Regions from separate parts of the Streptomyces sp. NPDC052301 genome, predicted to be linked through region 2. Evidence: riboswitches for the same ligand, from Rfam matches in the RefSeq annotation. Region 2 holds a riboswitch; the other holds the start of a gene.
What was found. Region 2 has a riboswitch for guanidine ahead of ACIHEJ_RS40625 (MBL fold metallo-hydrolase). Riboswitches for the same ligand answer to the same signal wherever they lie in the genome.
Positions count from the first base shown of each region.

Region 1 (10,744 bases), on a different contig from region 2:
CTCCCGCAGCGCCCTCACCGACAACCGCCCCCACCGCGACTCGTCCGCCGCCCCCGTCTCCGCCGGAACCTGGGTCGGCTCCTGGTCCACCGCCCCCGTGGGCGGCGAACCCGGCACCGAGACGAACGGCATGGCAGGCCACTCGGTCCGCAACGTCGTACACGCCGACACCGGTGGTACGAGTGCCCGCATCACACTGTCCAATCTCTACGGCCAGTCACCGCTCGCCCTGACGCACGCCTCGATCGCCCTCTCCACCGGCGACGGCACCGCGGCCGCCGACCCCCAGACCATGCGGCGCCTCACCTTCAACGGCAGCACCAGCGTCGTCATCCCCGCAGGCGGACAGATCGTCAGCGACGCCGTCCGCCTCACCATCCCGCACGCCGGCGACGTCCTGGTCACCACCTACTCCCCCACCCCGTCCGGCCCGGTCACCTACCACCCGCACGCCCGGCAGATCTCCTACGTCGCCACCGGCGACGCCACCGAGGACGCCACCGGCACCCCCTACACCGAACAGACCGCCTACTGGCGCTACTTGACCGCCCTGGACGTCCTCAGCAACGAGGCCGACGGCACCGCCGTCGTCTTCGGCGACTCCATCACCGACGGCATAACCTCCACCACCGGCGCCAACCACCGCTGGCCCGACATCCTCGCCGGCCGGCTCCGCACCGCCCTCGAAGACGGACAGCAACTCCCCCGCTACAGCGTCGTCAACGAAGGCATCAGCGGCAACCAGGTCCTCGCCGACGGCCTCGGCCGCCCCGCCGAGAACCAGAGCGGCCTCGGCCGCTTCGGCCGCGACGCCCTCTCCCACCCCGACGTCAAGGTCGTCGTCATCGACCTCGGCATCAACGACATACTCCGCAACCCCCAGCTCGCCGACCCGGACCGCATCACGGCCGGCCTGCGCACCCTCGTACGCCAGGCCCACGCCCACGGCCTGAAGGTCGTCGGCGCCACCCTCATGCCCTGCCGCGGCCACCGCGGCTGGACCCCCGCCCGCGAGACGGTACGCCAGCAGGTCAACGCCCAGATCAGGTCCGGCGGCCTGTACGACGCGGTCGTCGACTTCGACAAGGCCCTCCGCGACCCCTACGCCCCGCAGCGCCTGCGCCCCGACTACGACTCCGGCGACCACCTGCACCCCAGCGACCTGGGCTTCGCGAAGATGGCCGAGGTCTTCGACCTGCGCACCCTGAACGGCGCGGGGCAGACGGAGCTGTGACCGGGCGGCGAGGAATACTGGCGGGCATGACCCGCTTGATCCTCGCCACCCGCAACGCCGGAAAGATCACCGAGCTCAGGGCGATCCTCGCCGAAGCAGGCCTGCCGCACGAGCTGATCGGCGCCGACGCCTACCCCGAGATCCCCGACGTCAAGGAGACCGGCGTCACCTTCGCCGAGAACGCCCTGCTCAAGGCCCACGCCCTGGCCCAGGCCACGGGCCTGCCCGCGGTCGCCGACGACTCGGGCCTGTGCGTCGACGTCCTCAACGGCGCCCCCGGCATCTTCTCCGCCCGCTGGGCCGGCCGCCACGGCGACGACCGGGCCAACCTCGACCTGCTGCTCGCCCAGCTCTCCGACATCGCCGAGGAACACCGGTCGGCACACTTCGCCTGCGCGGCGGCCCTGGCCCTGCCGGACGGGCGTGAGCGGGTGGTCGAGGGACAGCTTCGGGGCGTCCTGCGCCACGCCCCCGCCGGCACGAACGGCTTCGGCTACGACCCGATCCTCCAGCCGGAGGGCGAGACGCGCACGTGCGCGGAACTGACCGCGTCCGAGAAGAACGCGATCAGCCACCGGGGGAAGGCGTTCCGGGCGCTGGTGCCGGTGGTCCGGGAGTTGTTGGGCTGAGCAAGAAGGGGCCGCCCCGATGGACGGCCCCTCTCATGTACGGTCGGTGGGACTCGAACCCACACGGGATTTCTCCCACGGGCACCTAAAACCCGCGCGTATCGCCTATTTCGCCACGACCGCCCCACACCGGACAATTAGCCTGCAGGCTGTTTTGCCTCGCTCAGTGTACGGGGCTGCGTCTTTCGTCGTCCGCCCCCTCGGCACCAGGTGCGGGTGGTGGCGTGGCAGTTGGGGCACAGCAGCCGCAGGTTCTCCCGCCGGTCATCGCTCCGGTCGCCATTGATGTGGTCGACCTCCAGCGTCATCGGGTGCCCGAGCCACTCGGAGCCAACACCGCACTCGGCGCATCGGTCCGGTACGCCCGTCTCGTGGAGTCGAATTCCGCGGATCCACCCCCAGCCTCTCCAGCGCCTCGGACAGATTCCACGCTCCCCGAGCCGCCTCCTCCAGCCGCTCCCTCGTGTACGCACTGGCCCCCATCGAGCCCCCTCCGCTCCGGGCAGGCGTTCGCTGCCCGTACGGAGCAACGAACCGGTTATCGGACAGTCGCGCCCGGAGACGGAAAAGCGGCCCGCCCGGGGTCGTTCCAGGGGCGGGCCGCCGACGTCGGCTACAGGTTCCTCAGATGCCCAGATCCTTGATGATCTTGGCCACGTGGCCGGTGGCGCGGACGTTGTAGAGGGCTCGTTCGACCTTGCCCTCCTCGTCGACGACGATCGTGGAGCGGATGACGCCCATGTACGTCTTGCCGTAGTTCTTCTTCTCGCCGTAGGCGCCGTAGGCCTCGGTGACCTTCTTCTCCGGGTCGGCCAGCAGCGTGACCTTCAGGGACTCCTTCTCGCGGAACTTCGCCAGCTTCTCCGGGGCGTCGGGGGAGATGCCGATGACGTCGTAGCCGGCGGTGGCCAGGACCTCCAGGTTGTCCGTGAAGTCGCAGGCCTGCTTCGTGCAGCCGGGGGTCAGGGCGGCCGGGTAGAAGTAGACGATGACCTTGCGGCCCTTATGGGAGGAAAGGGACACCTCGGTGCCGTCGGCGTCCGGGAGGGTGAAGGCGGGGGCCACGTCCCCCGGCTGGAGTCGCTCGCTCATCGGGCCAGCGTAACCGGGGGGCCTTGCGGTGCGGCGCGGGCATGAGCTGACAGACTGTCCGGAACAGCATCAGACTTCGGCAGACTTCGGAGGCCGTACGGTGGCGGACACGTCGGACACCAGAACCCCGGCGCAGATCGAGGCGGACATCAAGCGTCGCCGCGAAGTGCTGGCCGAGACGCTCGACGAGATCGGCGTGCGGGTGCACCCGAAGACGATCGTCGGGGACGCGAAGGCCAAGGTCGTCGCCAACATCGATCACACGGTCGGCCGGGCGTACGTCCAGGTCAACCGGGCCGTGACCGAGGTGCGGGGGCAGTTCGTGGACGAGGACGGGGCGCTGCGGCTGGAGCGGGTCGTGCCCGTGGCGCTGCTCGCGGTCGGGGTCGTGGGGCTGATCGCCCTGGGCACCCGGCGGCGCAAGGGCTGACCCGGAGGCGTACGGCCGGGGTGAAGGCAGGTAGGTTCGAGGCGTGAGCGCCAACAGAAACGAGCACAGGATCCCCCATCACGACAAGCTGCCCATTCGGATGCTGCACGACCGGGTTCTGGTCAAGCAGGAGACCGGGGAGGGCGAGCGGCGGTCGGGGGGCGGGATCCTGATTCCCGCGACCGCGGCGGTCGGGCGGCGCCTGGCCTGGGCCGAGGTCGTCGCGGTCGGTCAGAACGTACGGACCGTGGAGCCGGGTGACCGGGTTCTGTTCGATCCAGAGGACCGGGCGGAGGTCGAGGTGCGGGGCGTGGCGTACGTGCTCATGCGTGAGCGTGATCTGCACGCCGTCGCCGCGGACCGGTTCGAGGGGTCGGAGGACTCCACCGGGCTGTATCTCTGATTCGAAAGTCCCTGACGGAAGGGCTGGTGACGGCTGTCACCAGCCCTTTTGTCGTTCCTTTGCTATGTTCGGAAGCGAGCCCGACGAGACGCGCCGTACCGGGATGCAGGCAAAGACGACGCACCGGTGAAGAGTCGTTCCGTCTCGGGAGGTGCCTGTCGTGGCCTGGGTGCTGTTGGTTGTCGCCGGTCTGCTGGAAGTGGCCTGGTCGATCGGGATGAAGTACAGCGACGGGTTCACCCGGCTGGTCCCGAGTCTGTTCACCGGCGCCGGCATCGTCGCGAGCATGGTGCTGCTGTCGTATGCCGCGAAGTCCCTGCCGATCGGTACCGCGTACGGCGTGTGGGTGGGCATCGGCGCGGCCGGGGCGGCGGTGCTCGGCATGGTGGTGCTGGGTGAGCCGGTCACCGCCGCCCGGGTGTTCTTCGTGTGTCTGCTGCTGGTCGCCGTGGTGGGGCTGAAGGCGACCAGCGGTCACTGAGGGCGGGGTCAGGCGCCGGGGTCGCCGCCTCCGGCGCCTGCCGCTGTGCCGGTCGTGCCGCCGCCGTCCGTGGCCCCGCCGGCGGCTGTGCCGCCGCCGGGGGTGCCGCCGCCGGTCGTGTCGCCGCCGCCGGTCGTGCCGCCGGCTCCGGTCGTCGTTCCTCCGCCGGTGGTGTCGCCGCCGGTGGTGGTGCCGTCCGTCGTGGTGTCGCCGCCGGTGGTGGCGCCGCCGTCCGTGGTCGGGCCGCCGTCGGTGGGCGTGCCGGTGGTGCCGCCGTCGGTCGGGCTGGCGGTGGCGCCGCCGTTGTCCTGGCCGCCGTCGGTGGTGGTGCCGCCGGTGTTCTGGTCGCCGGTGGTGCCGGGCTGGGCCGAGCCGGGGGAGCTGGGCGCCTGCGGCTGGTCGGCGCCCTGCTGGAGCTGCAGGTCGAAGTCGGCGGTCGGCTTGTTCTTCAGGGCGTCGTGCGTGTACTGGGCCCAGATCTGGGTGGGCGGGCCGCCACCGTTCATGCGGGCCTGGCCGAGGGCGCCGTACAGCGGCATGTGCTTGGCGGTCACGGGGTCCTGGCCCATGACGGAGACGACGGTGGCCAGGTCCGGGGTGTAGCCGGCGAACCAGGCGGCGGTGTCGTTCTCGGCGGTGCCGGTCTTGCCGGCGGCGGGGCGGCCGGCGTTCTGGGCGGCGGTGGCGGTGCCGTTGTCGACCACGCTCTGCAGGATCGAGGTGGTGGTGTCGGCGGCCTCGCGGCTGACGGCCTGCTCGACGGACTGGTCGGGGAGCTTGACGTCCTCGGTGTTGTCCTTGGTGATCTTCTCGACGAGGGTGTACGTGCCGTGCTTGCCGTGGTTGGCGAGCGTCGCGTATCCCTCCGCCATGTCCAGCACGCTGGCGGTGGCGGTGCCGAGGGCGATCGACGGGTACGGCTGGAGGTCCGGGGTGGCGGAGGGGATGCCGAGGTCGATCGCGGTCTGCTTGACCTTGGAGGGGCCGACGTCGACGGCCATCTGGGCGTAGACGGCGTTCACGGACAGGTCGGTCGCCTTGGTGACGGTGATCTGGCCGTACGACTTCTGGTCCTCGTTCTGGGGGGCGTAGCCGCCGCCGCTCCAGCCCTGTACGGGGCGTTCGTTGGTGCCGTCGTACATGGTGTTCGGGGTGATGGTGCGGCCGTCCTGGGTGGTGGAGCCGTTCTGGACCGCCGAGGTGAACACGAAGGGCTTGAAGGTCGAGCCGACCTGGAAGTCACCGCGGGTGGCGCCGTTGGTGTACTGCTTCACGTAGTCGATGCCGCCGTACATGGCGACGACCTTGCCGGTCTTGGGGTCGACGGAGGCGCCGCCGGCGCGGACGTAGCGGTCGACCTTGTTGTTCTTCTTGTCGAGCTTGGAGATCAGCTGGTCGTGGACCGCCTTGACGAAGGCGTCCTGCCGGTTCTTCTGGATGGTGGTGGTGATGCGGTAGCCGCCGACCGCGAGCTGGTCGTCGGTGAGGATGTTGTTGGTGGTCAGGTAGTGCTTGACCGCCTCGACGAGGTAGCCGCGCTGGCCGGACATGCCGGTGGAGACGGTCTGCTCCTTGGGCATGGGGAACTTCATGCCGGTGCGCTCGGACTGGTTGAGCCAGCCCTTCTTGACCATGCCGTCCAGGACGTAGTTCCAGCGGGCGACGGCGGCGGCCTTGTTCTCGGGGTGGGCGACGACGTCGTACTCGCTGGGCGCGTTGACGAGCGCGGCGAGGTAGGCGGCGCGGGCCGGGTCGAGGTTCTTGGCGTCCACGCCGTAGTAGGCCTGGGCGGCGGACTGGATGCCGTAGGCGTTGCGGCCGAAGTAGCTGGTGTTGAGGTAGCCCTCGAGGATGTCGTTCTTGGACTTGTTCCGGTCCAGCTTGATCGAGATGAAGAATTCCTTGGCCTTGCGGGTGACCGTCTGTTCCTGGCCCAGGTAGTAGTTCTTCACGTACTGCTGGGTGATCGTGGAGCCGGACTGCTTGCCCTTGCCGGTGGCGGTGTTCCAGCCGGCGCGGATCATGGCCTTCGGGTCGATGGCGGACTCGGTGTAGAAGTCACGGTCCTCGGCGGCGAGGACGGCGTGCTGGGCGTCCTTGGAGACCTGGGCGAGGGTGACGTTCTCCCGGTTGATCTGGCCGTCGCGGGCGATCTGTGAGCCGTCGGCGTAGAGGTAGACGTTGGCCTGCTTGGTGGCGAGGGCGTTGGCGGGCGGGATCTTGACCATCGAGTAGCCGAGGAAGAACAGGCCGATGATCAGCAGCACGCCGATGACGAAGGTGCCGAGCACCATGCGCCAGGTCGGGAACAGCCGCCGCCAGCCGGTGCGCTTGGGCCGCTTGGACTTCTTGCCCTCGCCCGCGCCTGCGGGGGCCGCGGCGTCCGCGGTGGTGGCGGCGAGGGCGGTGGTCTCGGCCTCGGAGGACCGGGCGGGGGGCGGGGTGGCGGGCGTTGCGGGTGCGGCGGGCTTCGCCTTGGGCCGTGCGCCGGTGCCGGTGCTGTCTCCGGTGCGGGGGCCGGGGGTGACGGCGCCCGCGGGGGAGGCCTGAGCGGCGGCACCGGCACCGGCTGCGGCTGCGGCTGCTGCGCGGGCCGCGCGGGCCTTGGCGGGGTCGGCGGGCGCGCCCTTGCGGGGCGCGGTGACGCGGCGCAGCACCTGGGTGCTCTCGGCCGGCCGGTCCTCGCCGGTGTCCTGGGGGGCGCGCGGCGGGGTGACGCGGCGCAGCACCTGGGTGCTCTCGGCGGACTGGGGTCCGCGCTTGTCGGTGCCCTCGCCGGCCTTGGCGGTGGACGCGGTACGGGCGGTGGTGTCGCCGCTGGACGCGGCGTTGCCGGAGGCGGCGGCGCCGTCACCGGGCGAGGAGGTGCGGGCGGCGTTGCCGGAGGCGGCGGCGCCGTCACCGGGCGAGGAGGTGCGGGGGGCAGGCGCGGCCGCATGGGACGCGGACTCGCCGTCGGACTTCGAGGCGCCGCGGGACGCGGACGGGTCCGCGGAGGGTGCCGGGATGCCCTTGCCGTCGGTGCGGCCGCCGAGGGCGGCCTGGCGGGCGCGGGCGATGGAGGCCGTACGGTCGTCGCGGCCCGTGCGCTCCGCAGCCGCGCCGGAACGGCCCGGGGCCACCCCGCCGGACCCGCCCGAGCCGCTCTCGGACGCGTCGCCGGACGTGCTCGAAGCGTCACCCGGCGTCACCGGTCCGGCCGTGGCCGAGCGGTCCTCGGAGTTCGCCCGCCCAGGCTTGGCGTCCCCGGGTTTCCCGGCGCCGTCGGTGCCGTCGGCGTTGTCGGTGCCGTCGGCGTTGTCGGTGCCGTCGGCGTTGTCGGTGCCGTCGGCGTTGTCGGCGGCACCGCTGCTCTGCGTCCCCTTCCCCCTGTCGGTGGCCTGCTCCACGCGGCCCCCCGGGGCCCCGGGCCCTTCAGCCGGCAGCGGCTTTTCCGGCGCCACGCCTTCTTTCGGCTGCTGCGGCTGCGGCTCGTCGCTCATCTCGTGCACGGACTCCTGTTTCGCGTCGTACGTTCCTGTACGCCTCGTACGCTTCTGCGCCCCCGGTGTGAAGACTCTCGCACCTGGCGTTCCGTTCCCGGATTCCGGCACGCTTCCGGCACAAAATGCGTGGCCGGCCGCCGGGCCTCCGGACTAGGCTCCTGCGCTTCGGTGTCGAGCGGTCCGAGGAGGTCGACTGGCGTGGGCGCGGGACGGTTGTACGTGGCCGTCGCGGCGGGGGGATTCAGACGGTACGCGACCTATCGGGCGGCCACTGCGGCAGGGGTGTTCACCAACACGGTCTTCGGGCTGATCCTCGTCTACACGTATCGGGCGCTGTGGGACGTGAAACCGCACCTCGGAGGTTATGACCAGGCGCAGGCCGTCACCTATGTGTGGCTGGGGCAGGCCTTCTTGTCGACCCTCGCGATCGGTGGTGGCGGCGTCGAGGACGAGTTGATCGAACGCATCCGTACGGGGGACGTCGCGATCGACCTGTACCGGCCCGCCGATCTCCAGCTGTGGTGGCTGGCCGCGGACGTGGGGCGGGCGTTCTTCCAGTTGCTGGGGCGGGGGGTGCTCCCGTTCGTCTTCGGGGCGCTGTGTTTCCCGGCGTACCTGCCGACGGACGCGGGGAGGTGGGCGGCCTTCTTCGTCGCCGTGCTGCTGGCCATGGTGGTCGGCTTCGGGATCCGGTACCTGGTGGCACTGTCCGCGTTCTGGCTGCTGGACGGCACGGGGGTGGGGCAGATGGCGTGGCTGCTGGGTTATTTCTGCTCGGGGATGCTGCTGCCGCTGAACGTGTTCCCGGGCGCGCTCGGGGAGGTCGTGCGGGTGCTGCCCTGGTCGTCGCTGCTGCAGGCGCCGGCGGACATCCTGCTCGGGCACGGGGATCCGCTGGGCACGTATGCCTTCCAGGGCGCGTGGGCGGTGGCCCTGCTGGGGACGGGGCGGCTGGTGCAGTCGGCGGCGACGCGGCGGGTGGTGGTGCAGGGTGGCTGAGCGCGGCCGGCTCGCGGAGGGTGCGCGGGTCTACCGGCTGATCGCCGGGATGTGGATCAGGTCGACGATGGCCTACCGGGCGTCGTTCGCCATGACCACGGTCGGGAATTTCGCGGCGACGTTCTTCGACTTCGTCGCGATCACGCTGATGTTCTCCCGGGTGGACGCCCTGGGCGGCTGGTCGCTGCCGGAGGTGGCGTTCCTGTACGGGTTGTCGGCGGTCTCCTTCGGGCTGGCGGATCTGGTGATCGGGTCGATGGACCGGCTGGGGCGGCGGCTGCGGGACGGCACGCTGGACACGCTGCTGGTGCGGCCGGCGCCGGTGCTGGCGCAGGTGGCGGCCGACCGGTTCGCGCTGCGGCGGCTGGGCCGGGTGACGCAGGGTTCGCTGGTGCTGGGCTGGTCGCTGTCGCGGCTGGAGGTGCACTGGACGGCGGGGAAGCTGCTGTTGATGCCGGTGACGGTGCTGAGCGGCTTCGGGATCTTCTGCGCGGTGTTCGTGGCGGGGGCGGCGTTCCAGTTCGTGGCGCAGGACGCCTCGGAGGTGCAGAACGCGTTCACGTACGGCGGTACGACGCTGCTGCAGTATCCGCCGACGGTGTTCGGCAGGGAGCTGGTGCGCGGGGTGACGTTCGTGCTGCCGCTGGCCTTCGTCAACTGGCTGCCCGCGAGCCGGGTGCTGGGGCGGGCGTATCCGCTCCGGCTGCCGGTGTGGGTGGCGTGGACTCCCCCGCTGGTGGCGGTCGGCTGCTGTGCGCTGGCCGGGCTGGCCTGGCGGGCGGGGCTTCGTTCGTATCGGAGTACAGGGAGCTAGCGTGGGCGACTTCATCGAGCTGGAGCGGGTCGAGAAGGTCTTCGAGGTGCGCAGGAAGACCGGGTTCCTCAGGCGGGAGCGGCGCGAGGTGCGGGCGGTGGACTCGCTCTCGTTCACCGTGGCGCGCGGCGAGATGGTGGGGTACATCGGTCCGAACGGTGCCGGGAAGTCGACCACGATCAAGATGCTGACCGGGATCCTGACGCCGAGCGCGGGACGGCTGCGGGTGGCGGGCATCGATCCCTCGCGGGAGCGGACGCGGCTGGCGCACCGGATCGGGGTGGTGTTCGGGCAGCGTACGACGCTGTGGTGGGACCTGCCGCTGATCGACTCCTACCGGCTGGCGCACCGCATGTACCGGATCCCGCTCGCGCGTTACCGGGAGAACCTGGACCGGTGCGTGGAACTGCTGGAGCTTCAGGCGTTGTTGGACGTGCCGGTGCGGCAGCTGTCGCTGGGGCAGCGGATGCGCGGTGACATCGCGGCGGCGTTGCTGCACGACCCGGAGGTGCTGTACCTGGACGAGCCGACGATCGGCCTGGACGTGGTGTCGAAGGCGAAGGTGCGTGGGTTTCTGCGGGAGTTGAACGCCGAGCGCGGCACGACCGTGCTGCTGACCACGCACGATCTGCAGGACATCGAGCAGTTGTGTTCCCGGGTGATGGTGATCGACCACGGCCGGCTGATGTACGACGGCCCGCTGGCGGGGCTGCACGAGGTCGGTGAGAGCGAGCGGTTGCTGGTGGTGGACCTGGAGCGGGAGTTGCCGCCGGTCGAGGTGACGGCGGCGCGGGTGGTGCGGGTGGAGGGGCCCCGGCAGTGGCTGGCGTTCCCGGCGGGGCAGTCGGCGGCGCCGCTCGTCGCGTCGCTCGCGGCTCGGTATCCGCTGGTGGATCTGTCGGTGCGGGAGCCGGACATCGAGGCCGTCATCGCCAAGATGTACGCGGAGAAGGCGGTCTCGTAGGCTGCTGCCATGACCGACGACGCAACTGCGGATCTCCGGGCCTCCGACGCCGACCGGGAACGGGTCGCCGAGGTCCTGCGGGACGCCCTCGCGGAGGGGCGGCTCGACATGGAGGAGTTCGAGGAGCGGCTGGAGGCGGCCTACACGGCGCGCACGTACGGTGAGCTGGCGCCGCTGACCCGGGATCTGCCGGCGTCCGGTGCCGTGGCGCCG
Region 1 covers NZ_JBIUBE010000005.1:565,657-576,400, forward strand. The annotation lists gene ACIHEJ_RS17060 (SGNH/GDSL hydrolase family protein) at 1-1,234, shown strand, start outside; gene rdgB (RdgB/HAM1 family non-canonical purine NTP pyrophosphatase) at 1,261-1,863, shown strand; tRNA gene ACIHEJ_RS17070 (tRNA-Leu) at 1,902-1,986, opposite strand; partial or broken gene ACIHEJ_RS17075 (HNH endonuclease) at 2,001-2,240, opposite strand; gene bcp (thioredoxin-dependent thiol peroxidase) at 2,488-2,955, opposite strand; gene ACIHEJ_RS17085 (DUF3618 domain-containing protein) at 3,056-3,385, shown strand; gene ACIHEJ_RS17090 (co-chaperone GroES) at 3,486-3,788, shown strand; guanidine-III (ykkC-III) riboswitch at 3,845-3,913, shown strand; gene ACIHEJ_RS17095 (DMT family transporter) at 3,949-4,269, shown strand; gene ACIHEJ_RS17100 (transglycosylase domain-containing protein) at 4,278-7,277, opposite strand; gene ACIHEJ_RS17105 (ABC transporter permease) at 7,953-8,753, shown strand; gene ACIHEJ_RS17110 (ABC transporter permease) at 8,803-9,567, shown strand; gene ACIHEJ_RS17115 (ATP-binding cassette domain-containing protein) at 9,569-10,531, shown strand; gene ACIHEJ_RS17120 (DUF1707 domain-containing protein) at 10,541-10,744, shown strand, end outside.
Region 1: it holds a riboswitch for guanidine, as region 2 does, so the genes downstream of both, ACIHEJ_RS17095 (DMT family transporter) here and ACIHEJ_RS40625 (MBL fold metallo-hydrolase) in region 2, are expected to answer to the same signal.

Region 2 (10,744 bases):
TTGTTGACGCGGCAATTCTTGTCAAGGCAACAATGACGTGAGGGGTTCGCACGACCGACGGTCCGCCTCAGCCCGGGACCGGCTTGGTGCCGTGTCCGAGACCGCCCAGGTGAAGGCCCGCCCCGTGCCGGTGGCCCCGCAGGGCGCTCGGCGTGCGGCAGAAAGCGATGAGGGCGGCGTCGTCGTCGAGGCGTCCCCCCACGTGGTCGAGCAGGTCGCGGCGGATGTGGTGCAGCAGCCTCTCGGGGCTGCTCCCCGCCCACCGGACCGCCCGATCGGCGAGCGGGTAGAAGATGCCGCCGGTGTCCCGGGCCTCGATGACGCCGTCGGTGTAGAGCAGGAGGGTGTCGCCGGGCTCGAAGGAGAACACGTCGACGGTGTACTCCCCGGGGGACGGCCCATGGATCCCCAGCGGCGGCGCCGGGTGCACGGGAACCGTCACGGCACTGCCGGCACTGAGCAGCAGGGGCGGCGGATGGCCGCAGCTCAGGACCCGGGTGACGTGGCCGTCGTCGGGGATCTCCACCAGCATCACGGTGGCGAACCGCTCCCCCAGGTCTTCGTCGGATCCGAGGTTGGGCAGGTTGCGGGCCACGCTGCGTTCGAGGGCGGCGGCCAGGTCGGGCAGGGTGGTGTGGTGGTGTGCCGCCTCGCGGAAGGCACCGATGAGGAGGGCGGCCTCGCCGACGGCGGACAGGCCCTTGCCGCGGACGTCGCCGATCATGACCCGCACACCGTTGTCGGTGGGCGTCGCGGCGTACAGGTCGCCGCCGATCTGCGCCTCGGCCTCGGCCGCCAGATACAGGCAGGCGATGTTCATGGGACCGATCCGCTCCGGCAGCGGCCACAGCAGAACGTGCTGGGCGGTTTCGGCGACCATGCGGACCTGGGCCAGCTGGCGCTGGCGGCGCTCGCGCATCACGCAGTAGAACACGGTCAGGGCCGACAGGACGGCCAGGGCCAGGATCTGCACCAGTACGTTGCGCGTGAACAGCACCCCGAAGTGCCAGCCGATGTACGCCTGCGCCGCCACGGCCAGGAACCCGACCAGCCCGGTCAGCCAGGCACCGGCGAAAGAGGCGGTGATCGCCGGGGCGATGACCAGCAGCGGACCCAGATGGACGTCGGCCGGAACCAGCTGGTCCACCACGGTGATGACCACGATGAGCACGATGGGGATCAGCAGCAGCGCATGGCTCGACTGCCACGGCTGCCGCACACCGGCAGCACTTCGCCGGACGTCCACGCCTTCCACAGTGCACCATCCGAGGGACGGCTGACGACCGCACACCCGGCGACTCCAGCTGGTCCGCCGAGGCGCGACGGCTATCGGAGGGCCACCTCGGGTGGGCGTTCCCGCAGTGCGCCGTAGGCGATGAACCAGGCGGGAACGCGCCGTACCCAGCGTGATCCGGCGACCAGGTGCGCCAGGCGCCGGGCCCTCTCCGCGCTGCCGAGCGGCGGCCGGCCCTGCAGGACGGGGGCGATGAAGCGGGCGTGAGCCGTCCGCTGGAGCGCCTGGGTGGCGACCGTGGTCGGCCTGCGGCGCCGCTGCAGCCCGCGTACGTCGCGCGGGCGTACGGTCCCGCGGCGCAGGGGCTCGGCCAGATAGCGGGCGGCGGCCACCGCGTCCTGCACCGCGAGGTTGATCCCGATGCCGAAGACCGGGGACATGGCGTGCGCGGCGTCGCCGATGCACAGCAGGCCGGGCCGGTGCCAGTGGCGCAGCCGGTCCAGGCGTACGTCGAGGAGCTTGACCTCGTCCCAGGAGCGCAGGGCGTGTGCGCGGTCGGCGATCCAGGGGACGGCGGCGGTGAAGTCGGCCAGGAAGGCGTCCAGGCCGGCCGCTCGGCGCCGGGTGTCCGCGCCCTTGGGGATGAGCGCGGCGCACTGCCAGTAGTCGCCGCGGTCGATCATCGCCGTCAGGAAGCGGTCGCCGACGCCGCCGACGAGTCCGCGCGGGTCGCCCTCGTGGCGCGGGAGGCGGAACCACCAGGCGTCCATCGGGCAGTCGAAGCGGCGCAGGCCGAGCTCCGGACGGGACCGGGCCAGCGAGCCGCGGCCGTCGCAGGCGACGGTGAGCACGGCGCGCACCTCTCCGGTGCGGCCGTCGGAGGTGCGATAGCGCACCCCCGTCACCCGGCCGGACTCGATCAGGAAGGAGGTCGCCTCCGTGCTCATCCGCAGCTCGAACACCGGCTCGCGCCGGGCCTCGTCCGCGAGGAGGTCCAGCAGGTCCCACTGCGGCACCATCGCCACGTAGTTGTACGGGCCGGGCAGCACCGTGAGGTCCGCGACCGTGACGGCCGAGCGGCCGGTTCCGACGGGCAGCTGGACGGTGCGCACCCGGCGCTGCGGCAGCCGGGCGAAGCGCTCGGCCAGGCCCAGGTCGTCCAGCAGCGCCAGGGTCGAGGGGTGGACGGTGTCGCCGCGGAAGTCGCGCAGGAAGTCGGCGTGCTTCTCCAGTACCGTCACGGGGACGCCGGCCCGGGCCAGCAGCAGGGCGAGCACCATGCCCGCGGGGCCGCCTCCCACCACACAGCACGTGGTCTGCTCCATCGCGGTCCTGCCCTTCGTGGGAGCAGTAATTCATCGCCAGGTGAATACTGTACTCCTCGGCGGCCCGCCTTCCGAGTCCCGGCCGGGCCGGGCGGAGCGGCGGCCGGCCGCAGGCGGCGTGGTAGCGTCCGGGCGGCGGCTCGGACGTGCCTGCCCCGGACGAGATGTGCGCCGTACCCGGCCCGCAAAGACGACGCACACGCGGAGACATCGTGGACACCGGCACGCACCCGATCGACTTCACCTCCACCGCTCCCCGGGCGCTCCCACTGCCGGTGCGGTGGATCCACGGCTCGCCCTCGGCCAAGCACAACACCGACCCGGACATCCAGGTCCACGCCTACGACGAGCACACCTTCGTGCTGCGGCAGAACATGGCGGTCCACTACGAGGCGCCGTTCCTGTTCCTGCTGTGCGGCAACGAACGGGCCGTGCTGATCGACACCGGCGCCACGGAGTCCGCCGAGTTCTTCCCGCTGCGCCGGGTGGTCGACGGGCTCCTCGCGGACTGGCTCGCGCGGCATCCCCGGGACGGCTACCACCTGCTCGTGCTGCACACCCATGGCCACGGTGACCACGTCGCGGGCGACGGCCAGTTCGCCGGCCGCCCCGCCACCACGGTGGTGGGTGCCGACCGCGCCACCGCCTGGCGGTACTTCGGGTTCGAGACGGACCCGGACGCGGTCGCCCGTGTCGACCTGGGCGGCCGGGTCCTGGAGTGCCTGGCCACCCCGGGCCACCACGAGGCGGCCGTCACCTTCTACGACCCGGCCACCGGGCTGCTGCTGACGGGCGACAGCGTCTATCCCGGCCGGCTCTACATCCAGGACGTCCCCGCGTTCACCCGCAGCATCGACCGGCTGATCGAGTTCGCCGACCGCCGGCCGGTCACCCATGTGCTCGGCTGTCACATCGAGATGACCACCGAACCCGGCGTGGACTACCCCGTCCGCACCACCTACCAGCCCGACGAGCCCCCGCTCCAGCTGACGCCGGCCCACCTCCGCCGGATCCGGGAGGCGCTCGGCCGGCTCGGCGACGGCCTCACCCGGCAGGCCTCCTCCGACTTCGTCCTCTGCCCGCACTCCTGAGCGGTCCGGACCGCCTCCCGGCCCGTCAGGCGGCCGTGACCTCGCTGTCCCCTCCCCGGTCGCGGTGGATCGGCGTCTTCGCACCGGTCAGGGGAACGCCCGTCCCGCCCCGCCCGGCGGCGACGATCTCCGCCACGATCGACAGGGCGGTCTCCTCCGGCGTACGGGCGCCGAGGTCGAGGCCGATCGGGGACCGCAGCCGGGCCAACTCGCGCTCGCTCACACCTTCTTCGCGCAGCCGTCGATCGCGCTCCTCGTGCGTGCGGCGCGAGCCCATCGCGCCGACGAACGCCACGGGCAGCGCGAGGGCCGTCTTCAGCAGGGGCACGTCGAACCGGGCCTCGTGGGTGAGCACGCACAGCACCGTGCGGGCGTCGGTCGCAGTGCTCCGCAGGTAGCGGTGCGGCCAGTCGACGACGACCTCGTCGGCGTCGGGGAAGCGGTCAGGCGTGGCGAAGACGGGGCGGGCGTCGCAGACGGTCACGTGGTAGCCGAGGAACTTGCCGGCCCGCGCCAGCGCCGACGCGAAGTCGACCGCACCGAAGACGATCATGCGCGGGGGCGGCACGTTCGACTCGACCAGCAGCGTGACACCACCGGGGCAGTGCGAACCGTCCTCCGAGATCTCCAGCGTGCCGGTGCGGCCCGCCTCCAGCAGGGCCCGGGCCTGGCCCGCCGCCGTCCGGTCCAGCTCGGGGCGGCCGCCGAGACCGCCCTCGTACGTACCGTCGTCCCGCACCAGCACGGCCCGGCCGAGGAGTTCGGCCGGACCGCGCGTGACCCGGGCGAGGGCCGCGGGCACGCCCCGGGCGGCGGCCGAGACCGCCGCACCCAGGACCGTCCGGGCGGGCCCCTGCCCGCCCACCGGCGTGATCAGCACGTCGATCGTCCCGCCACAGGTCAGCCCCACGGCGAAGGCGTCCTCGTCGCTGTAGCCGAAGCGTTCGGTGACGCTCTCGCCGGTCTCCAGCGCCTGCAGGCACAGGTCGTACACCGCGCCCTCCACGCAGCCGCCGGAGACCGAGCCGATGACGCTGCCCGCGCGGTCGACGGCGAGGGCGGCGCCGGGACCGCGCGGCGCGCTGCCGCCGACGGCCACCACGGTGGCCACCGCGAAGTCCCGGCCCTCCTCGAACCAGCCGATCAGCTGATCGGCGATGTCAAACACGCGGCGCTCCCGCCAGGATGACGCGGTCGGGCCTGATCGGAAGGGTGCGGTGCCGTACGCCGGTCGCGTGCCAGACGGCGTTGGCGACGGCGGCCGCGGCGCCCACGATGCCGATCTCCCCGATGCCCTTGATCCCGACCGGGTCCGCGGGGTCGGTGTCGTCGATCCAGTCGGCCTCGATGTGCGGTACGTCGGCGTGGGTGGCCACGTGATAGCCCGCGAGGTCGGCACCCACGTGGCCGCCCGAGGCACGGTCCCGGACCGCCTCCTCGTGCAGGGCCATGGAGATGCCCCAGATCATGCCGCCCCGCAGCTGGTTGCGTGCGGTGAGCGGGTTGACGATCCGGCCGGCCGCGAAGACGCCGAGCATGCGCCGTACCCGCACCTCGCCGGTGGAGACGTCGACGGCGACTTCGGCGAACTGCGCGCCGAAGGAGTGGCGTTCGGCGGGGGCGAGGGCACCGATGGCCGCGGTGGTGTCCGACCGCACCGTGATGCCCTCCGCAGGGACGTCGGCGCCCAGGGCCAGCCGCTCGCGCAGTTCGCGGGCCGCGGCCGTGACGGCCCAGGACCAGGAGCGGGTGCCCATGGAACCGCCGGCGATCATCGCGGGCCCGAAGTCGCTGTCGCCGATGCGCACGCGGACGCGCTCCGGCGGCACGTCCAGCGCGTCGGCGGCGACCAAAATGAGTGCGGTACGGGCCCCGGTGCCGATGTCGGCCGCGGAGATCCGGACGGTGAAGGTGCCGTCCGGGTACGCGGTCGCGGACGCCGTCGACGGTGCGGCGCCCGCGGGGAAGGAGGCCGCCGCCGTACCGGTGCCGAGGAGCCAGCGGCCGTCCCGGCGCTGCCCGGGACGCGGGTCGCGGTCCGCCCAGCCGAACCTGCGGGCGCCCTCCCGGAAGCAGTCGGGCAGATTGCGGCCGGCGAACGGCAGGCCGGAGACCGGGCCCTTGTCGGGTTCGTTGCGCAGGCGCAGCTCGATCGGGTCGAGCCCGCACTTCTCGGCGAGTTCGTCCAGCGCCGCCTCCAGCGCGAAGGACCCGGGTGCCTCGCCCGGGGCACGCATGAACGTCGGGGTGGGCACGTCGAGCCGCACCACGCGGTTGGCGGTGTGGTGGGCGTCGGCGTCGTACATCACCCGCGCCGGCGCGGCGCTCGCTTCGACGAACTCGTGCACGGTGGAGGTGAGGCTGACGGAACGGTGCTCCAGGGCGCGCAGCCGTCCGTCGGCGTCGGCGCCGAGCCTGACGTGCTGGGTGGTGGGGCTGCGGTAGCCCGCCAGCGAGAACATCTGGCGGCGGGTCAGGACGACCCGCACGGGCCGTTGCAGGACGGTCGCGGCCATGACGGCGGCCACCTGGTGGGCGCGGACGCCCTTGCTGCCGAAGCCACCGCCGACGTGCTCGGAACGCACGCGGACCGCGGACGGTTCGAGGGAGAAGAGGTTGGCGAGTTCACCGACGACCCAGGTGGCTCCCTGGTTGGAGTCGATCACCTCGAGCCGGCCGTCGTCCCAGCGAGCGGTGGCCGCGTGCGGCTCCATCGGGTTGTGGTGCTCTTCGGGGGTGGTGTACTCGGCGTCCACGACGGCGGCCGACGCGGCCAGTTCCGCGTCGAGGTCGCCCTTCTCCGTCACCCCGGGCATATGGCCGTCCACCGGGTAGGCGTCCGGGTGCTCGCCGTCGAAGCCGATGTCGTGGGGCTGCTGTTCGTAGTGCACCACGAGCGCTTCGGCGGCCTCCCTGGCCTGCTCGGACGTCTCGGCGACGACCAGCGCCACCGGCCAGCCCAGGTGCGGCACCCGGTCGTGCTGGAAGACGGCGCAGGTCGGGTCCGGCTTCCCCAGGAAGCCGGTGTAGTCGGTGTCCAGGCGCAGGGCGTTGCGGTGCTCCAGGACGGCCAGGACGCCCGGCATGGCGAGCACGGGGTCGGTGTCGATGTCCCGGATGCGGCCGCGTGCGACCGTGGACAGCACCAGCCAGCCGTGCGCGAGGTCCGCGAAGGGGACCTCACCGGCGTAGCGGGCGGCTCCGGTGACCTTGTCCCTGCCCTCGACACGGGTGTGCGCGGTGCCGACGGAAGGCGCCTGTACGGATGTTCCGACGGTGACCGTGGTCATCGGGCAGCCTCCTCGGCGAGTTCGGACAGGACGGCCACCACGAGGTTGCGCATGAGGGTCACCTTGTATCCGTTGCGGGGCAGCGGCCGGGCCGCGGTCAGTTCGGCGTCGGCAGCGGCGGCGAAGGTCTCGGCGTCGGCCGGCGCGCCCGCCAGTACGCGTTCGGCGGCCACGGCCCGCCACGGCCGCGAGGCGACCGCGCCGAAGGCCAGGCGGACGTCCCGGACGACACCGTCACGGACGTCCAGCGCGGCGGCGACGGACCCGATGGCGAACGCGTACGAGGCTCGCTCGCGCACCTTGCGGTAGCGCGAGACGGCGGCGACCGGGGCGGCCGGCAAGGCCACATGGGTGATCAGCGCGCCCGGCGGCAGGGCGGTCTCGCGGTGCGGGGTCTCACCGACGGGCAGGTAGAAGTCGGCGAGCGGCAACTCCCCCGGCCCGTCCGCCGTCTCGAAGTGGACGACGGCGTCGAAGGCGGCCAGGGCGACGCCCATGTCGGAGGGGTGTACGGCCACGCAGTGGTCGGACGCCCCCAGGATCGCGTGGTTGTGGTGCTCACCCTCGACGGCGGGACAACCGCTGCCGGGGACGCGCTTGTTGCACGGCTTGGTGATGTCGGTGAAGTAGCCGCAACGGGTGCGCTGCAGCAGGTTCCCGCCGACCGTGGCCATGTTGCGCAGCTGTCCCGACGCGCCGGCGAGCACCGCCTGCGCCAGAGCCGGGTAGCGGCGCCGTACCTCGGGATGGGCGGCCAGGTCGCCGTTGGTGACGGTGGCGCCGATGCGCAGACCGCCCTGCGGCGTCGACTCGATGTCGTCGAGCGGGAGTTCGCGGATGTCGATGAGCCGGGCGGGCCGTTCGACCCCGGTCTTCATGAGGTCGACGAGATTGGTGCCGCCGCCGAGGAAGCGCGTGCCCGGATCGGCGCCGAGCAACGCGACGGCACCGGAGACGTCGGACGCCCGGTGATAGTCGAACTCCTTCATGCCACGGCCTCCTTCGTGCCCGCAGCGGAGCCGACGCGCTCCGCGTCCGCCCCTGCTGCGGCGGCCCGGGCGACGGCCTCGACGATCGAGACGTACGCGCCGCAGCGGCAGAGGTTGCCGCTCATCCGCTCGCGGATCTCCTCCGCCGTCAGGGGCGGTGATCCCGCTTCGGGCCGGATGTCGTCGGTGACGGCGCTCGGCCAGCCCGCCGCGTGTTCCTGGATCATCCCGATCGCCGAACAGATCTGCCCCGGGGTGCAGTAGCCGCACTGGTACCCGTCCAGGTCGAGGAAGGCCTGCTGCACGGGGTGCAGCTGTTCGCCGTCGGCCAGGCCCTCGACGGTGGTGATCTCGCGGCCCTCGGCGGCCACGGCCAGCTGCAGGCAGGCGACGGCCCTGCGCCCGTCCAGCAGCACGGTGCAGGCACCGCACTGCCCCTGGTCGCACCCCTTCTTGGTGCCGGTCAGATCGAGCCGCTCGCGCAGCGCGTCGAGCAGGGTGGTGCGGTGATCGACGGGCAGTGTGTACTTCTCTCCGTTGATCTTCAAAGTGATGACACTGGACGTCGATGAGGCCATGAGCAGCTTCTTTCGCATTTCCAGGACAGACGGGACGCGGTCTCGCCGCCGGCGTACCGGGCGGCGTGGGAGGAGTGCGTTGGGGGTGGCACCGCAGCGGTGGAGCGAAGTGCGGAGCGCTGGGTCAGAAGTCGTGGCTGCCGACTGCCGTGGGGCCGCGCCCACCGCTATCGTGGACGTAACCGGACAGCTGTCCGCTACCTGAGAACGTAACGGACAGCTGTCCGGTTAGCAAGAGCGGGGTTCAGGCCAGGAACCCTCGAGGAGGACGCGTGCCCGCGAAGAAGGACCCACCGCTGCGCTCGGACGCACAGCGCAACCGGGAGCGCATCCTGGACGTGGCGCTCACCGAGCTGACGCACTGCGCGGACACCCCGCTGAGCGTGATCGCCAAGAAGGCCGGCGTCGGCCAGGGCACCTTCTACCGGAACTTCCCCAACCGTGAGGCGCTCGTCCTCGAGATCTACCGCCACGAGATGCAGCAGGTCGCCGACAGCGCGGCCCAGCTGCTCGAGTCCCTGGCGCCGGACCGGGCCCTGCGCGCCTGGATGGACCGGCTCGCCGAGTTCGCCATGGCCAAGGCCGGCCTGGCCGAAGCGATCCGGCAGGTCACCGGCACGCCCGGAGGTCCGGCGAAGCCGTCCCCCACACCGGTGGCCGCCGCCGCGGAACTGCTCCTGCGCGCCAACGAGGAAGCCGGCACCGTCCGCCCCGGCGTCAGCGGGGAGGACTTCCTCCTCACCATCGCCGGTCTCTGGCAGCTCACCCCGCGCGACGACTGGCAGCCACGCGCCACCCGGCTCTTCGACCTCGTCATGGACGGGCTGCGCGCCGGGGCCCCCGGACCGCACGGCCGATGACGGGAAGGCCCGGCGCGACCCCAGGCCCCTCGCGGCCGGAACCGCGGGGCCCGGGTGCGATTCAGAGGTTTTCCCGCACGACCCGCTCGGCCACTTCGTGCTCGGCCGCCGCCGGGTCGAGCTCGCTCACGCTCAGCAGGTCGGTGTCCTCGTTGAGGTGCTGCTCCCACGCGGCGGCCATGCGCTCCCGCTGCTCCGGGGACAGCTGCTGAACCTGGTCCCGGCTGGCGGGCGACAGCGCGTGGACAAAGCGGTGGACAGGGTCGGTCTCCATGGCCGTTCCTTGCGTCGCGGTACCGTCTCGTGCCTGGTGACGGCTGTGCCGAGACATGTGCCCTGACGCCCACTCATGGATGCGCCCCGGCAGACAAGTCACCCGAAGGGACGGGCAGTGGGCCCCCTCCGGAGGAGGAGGCCCACTGCGGGCATCGGCTCACGCGCCGCCGTCACGCGGCGCCGCCGGGAGGTCAGCGACGGTGTCCGCCCTCGTGGTCACCGTGGAAGACACCGCCGTGCCGGCCCTCGCCCCCGGGGAGGACACCGCCGTGGAGGACACCGCCGTGCCGGCCCTCGCCGCCGTGGAAGACACCACCCTCGTGCCGGTTGCCCCCGTCGCGTCGGCCGTCCTCGTCGTGCCGGCCACCGTTGTCGTCGCGGTGGTCGCGGCCCCGGCCGTCCCCGTCGCGTCGGCCACCGTCGCCGTCGTGGTGGTCGCGGCCCCCGTCGCGTCGGCCACCGTCCTCGTCGCGGTGGTCACGGCCCCAGGAGAAGTCGTCGACGAAGCGGCCCTCGTCGTTGCGCAGGGTGGCGGTGTCGGCGTCATTGCGCCACACGTACGCGCGCCGGTCCTGGTACAGGTCGGTTCTGGTGTCCCGGCCCACACCGGTGTGGACGCGGACGGTGGCGCCGCCCTCCAGCCGGACGTGACGGAAGGTGTACGTGTGGCCGTCCTCGTCCGACAGGGTCCAGCCCCCCAGGTTCACCGCCCGGCGCGCATGGTTGGTGATGTCCACCCACTCGCTGTTCAGCGAGCGGTTGGTACCGATGCCCCGGCCCGGGAAAGCGTGCTGCACGTCGCTGATGAACACGTCGCCGCGGCCCGGGTGGTGGCGGTCGGCGGCCTCGGCCGGCAGCGCCGTGGCCCCCACCACCGCGGCGACCACGGCGGCGGCAGCGGTGAGGCGACGGACAGAGGCAGAAACGGAAACGGACACGTAGGTCCCCCTTCGCAGGGTGTGCGGGTGGCGGCCGGAGTGGCCGCACACCCACACCGTGCCCGACTCATCCGGGATTTGAGGGAAATGCACGTGTAGTTACATATTCCGAACGGTTTCGTGACAGTTGCTTGAAATATGCGTTCAGCGCCGAAGGCCTCGA
Region 2 covers NZ_JBIUBE010000028.1:44,160-54,903, reverse strand. The annotation lists gene ACIHEJ_RS40635 (PP2C family protein-serine/threonine phosphatase) at 68-1,246, opposite strand; gene ACIHEJ_RS40630 (FAD-dependent oxidoreductase) at 1,327-2,559, opposite strand; guanidine-III (ykkC-III) riboswitch at 2,692-2,759, shown strand; gene ACIHEJ_RS40625 (MBL fold metallo-hydrolase) at 2,772-3,650, shown strand; gene ACIHEJ_RS40620 (XdhC family protein) at 3,676-4,818, opposite strand; gene ACIHEJ_RS40615 (xanthine dehydrogenase family protein molybdopterin-binding subunit) at 4,811-6,940, opposite strand; gene ACIHEJ_RS40610 (FAD binding domain-containing protein) at 6,937-7,929, opposite strand; gene ACIHEJ_RS40605 ((2Fe-2S)-binding protein) at 7,926-8,507, opposite strand; gene ACIHEJ_RS40600 (TetR/AcrR family transcriptional regulator) at 8,780-9,367, shown strand; gene ACIHEJ_RS40595 (hypothetical protein) at 9,429-9,641, opposite strand; gene ACIHEJ_RS40590 (lamin tail domain-containing protein) at 9,835-10,581, opposite strand.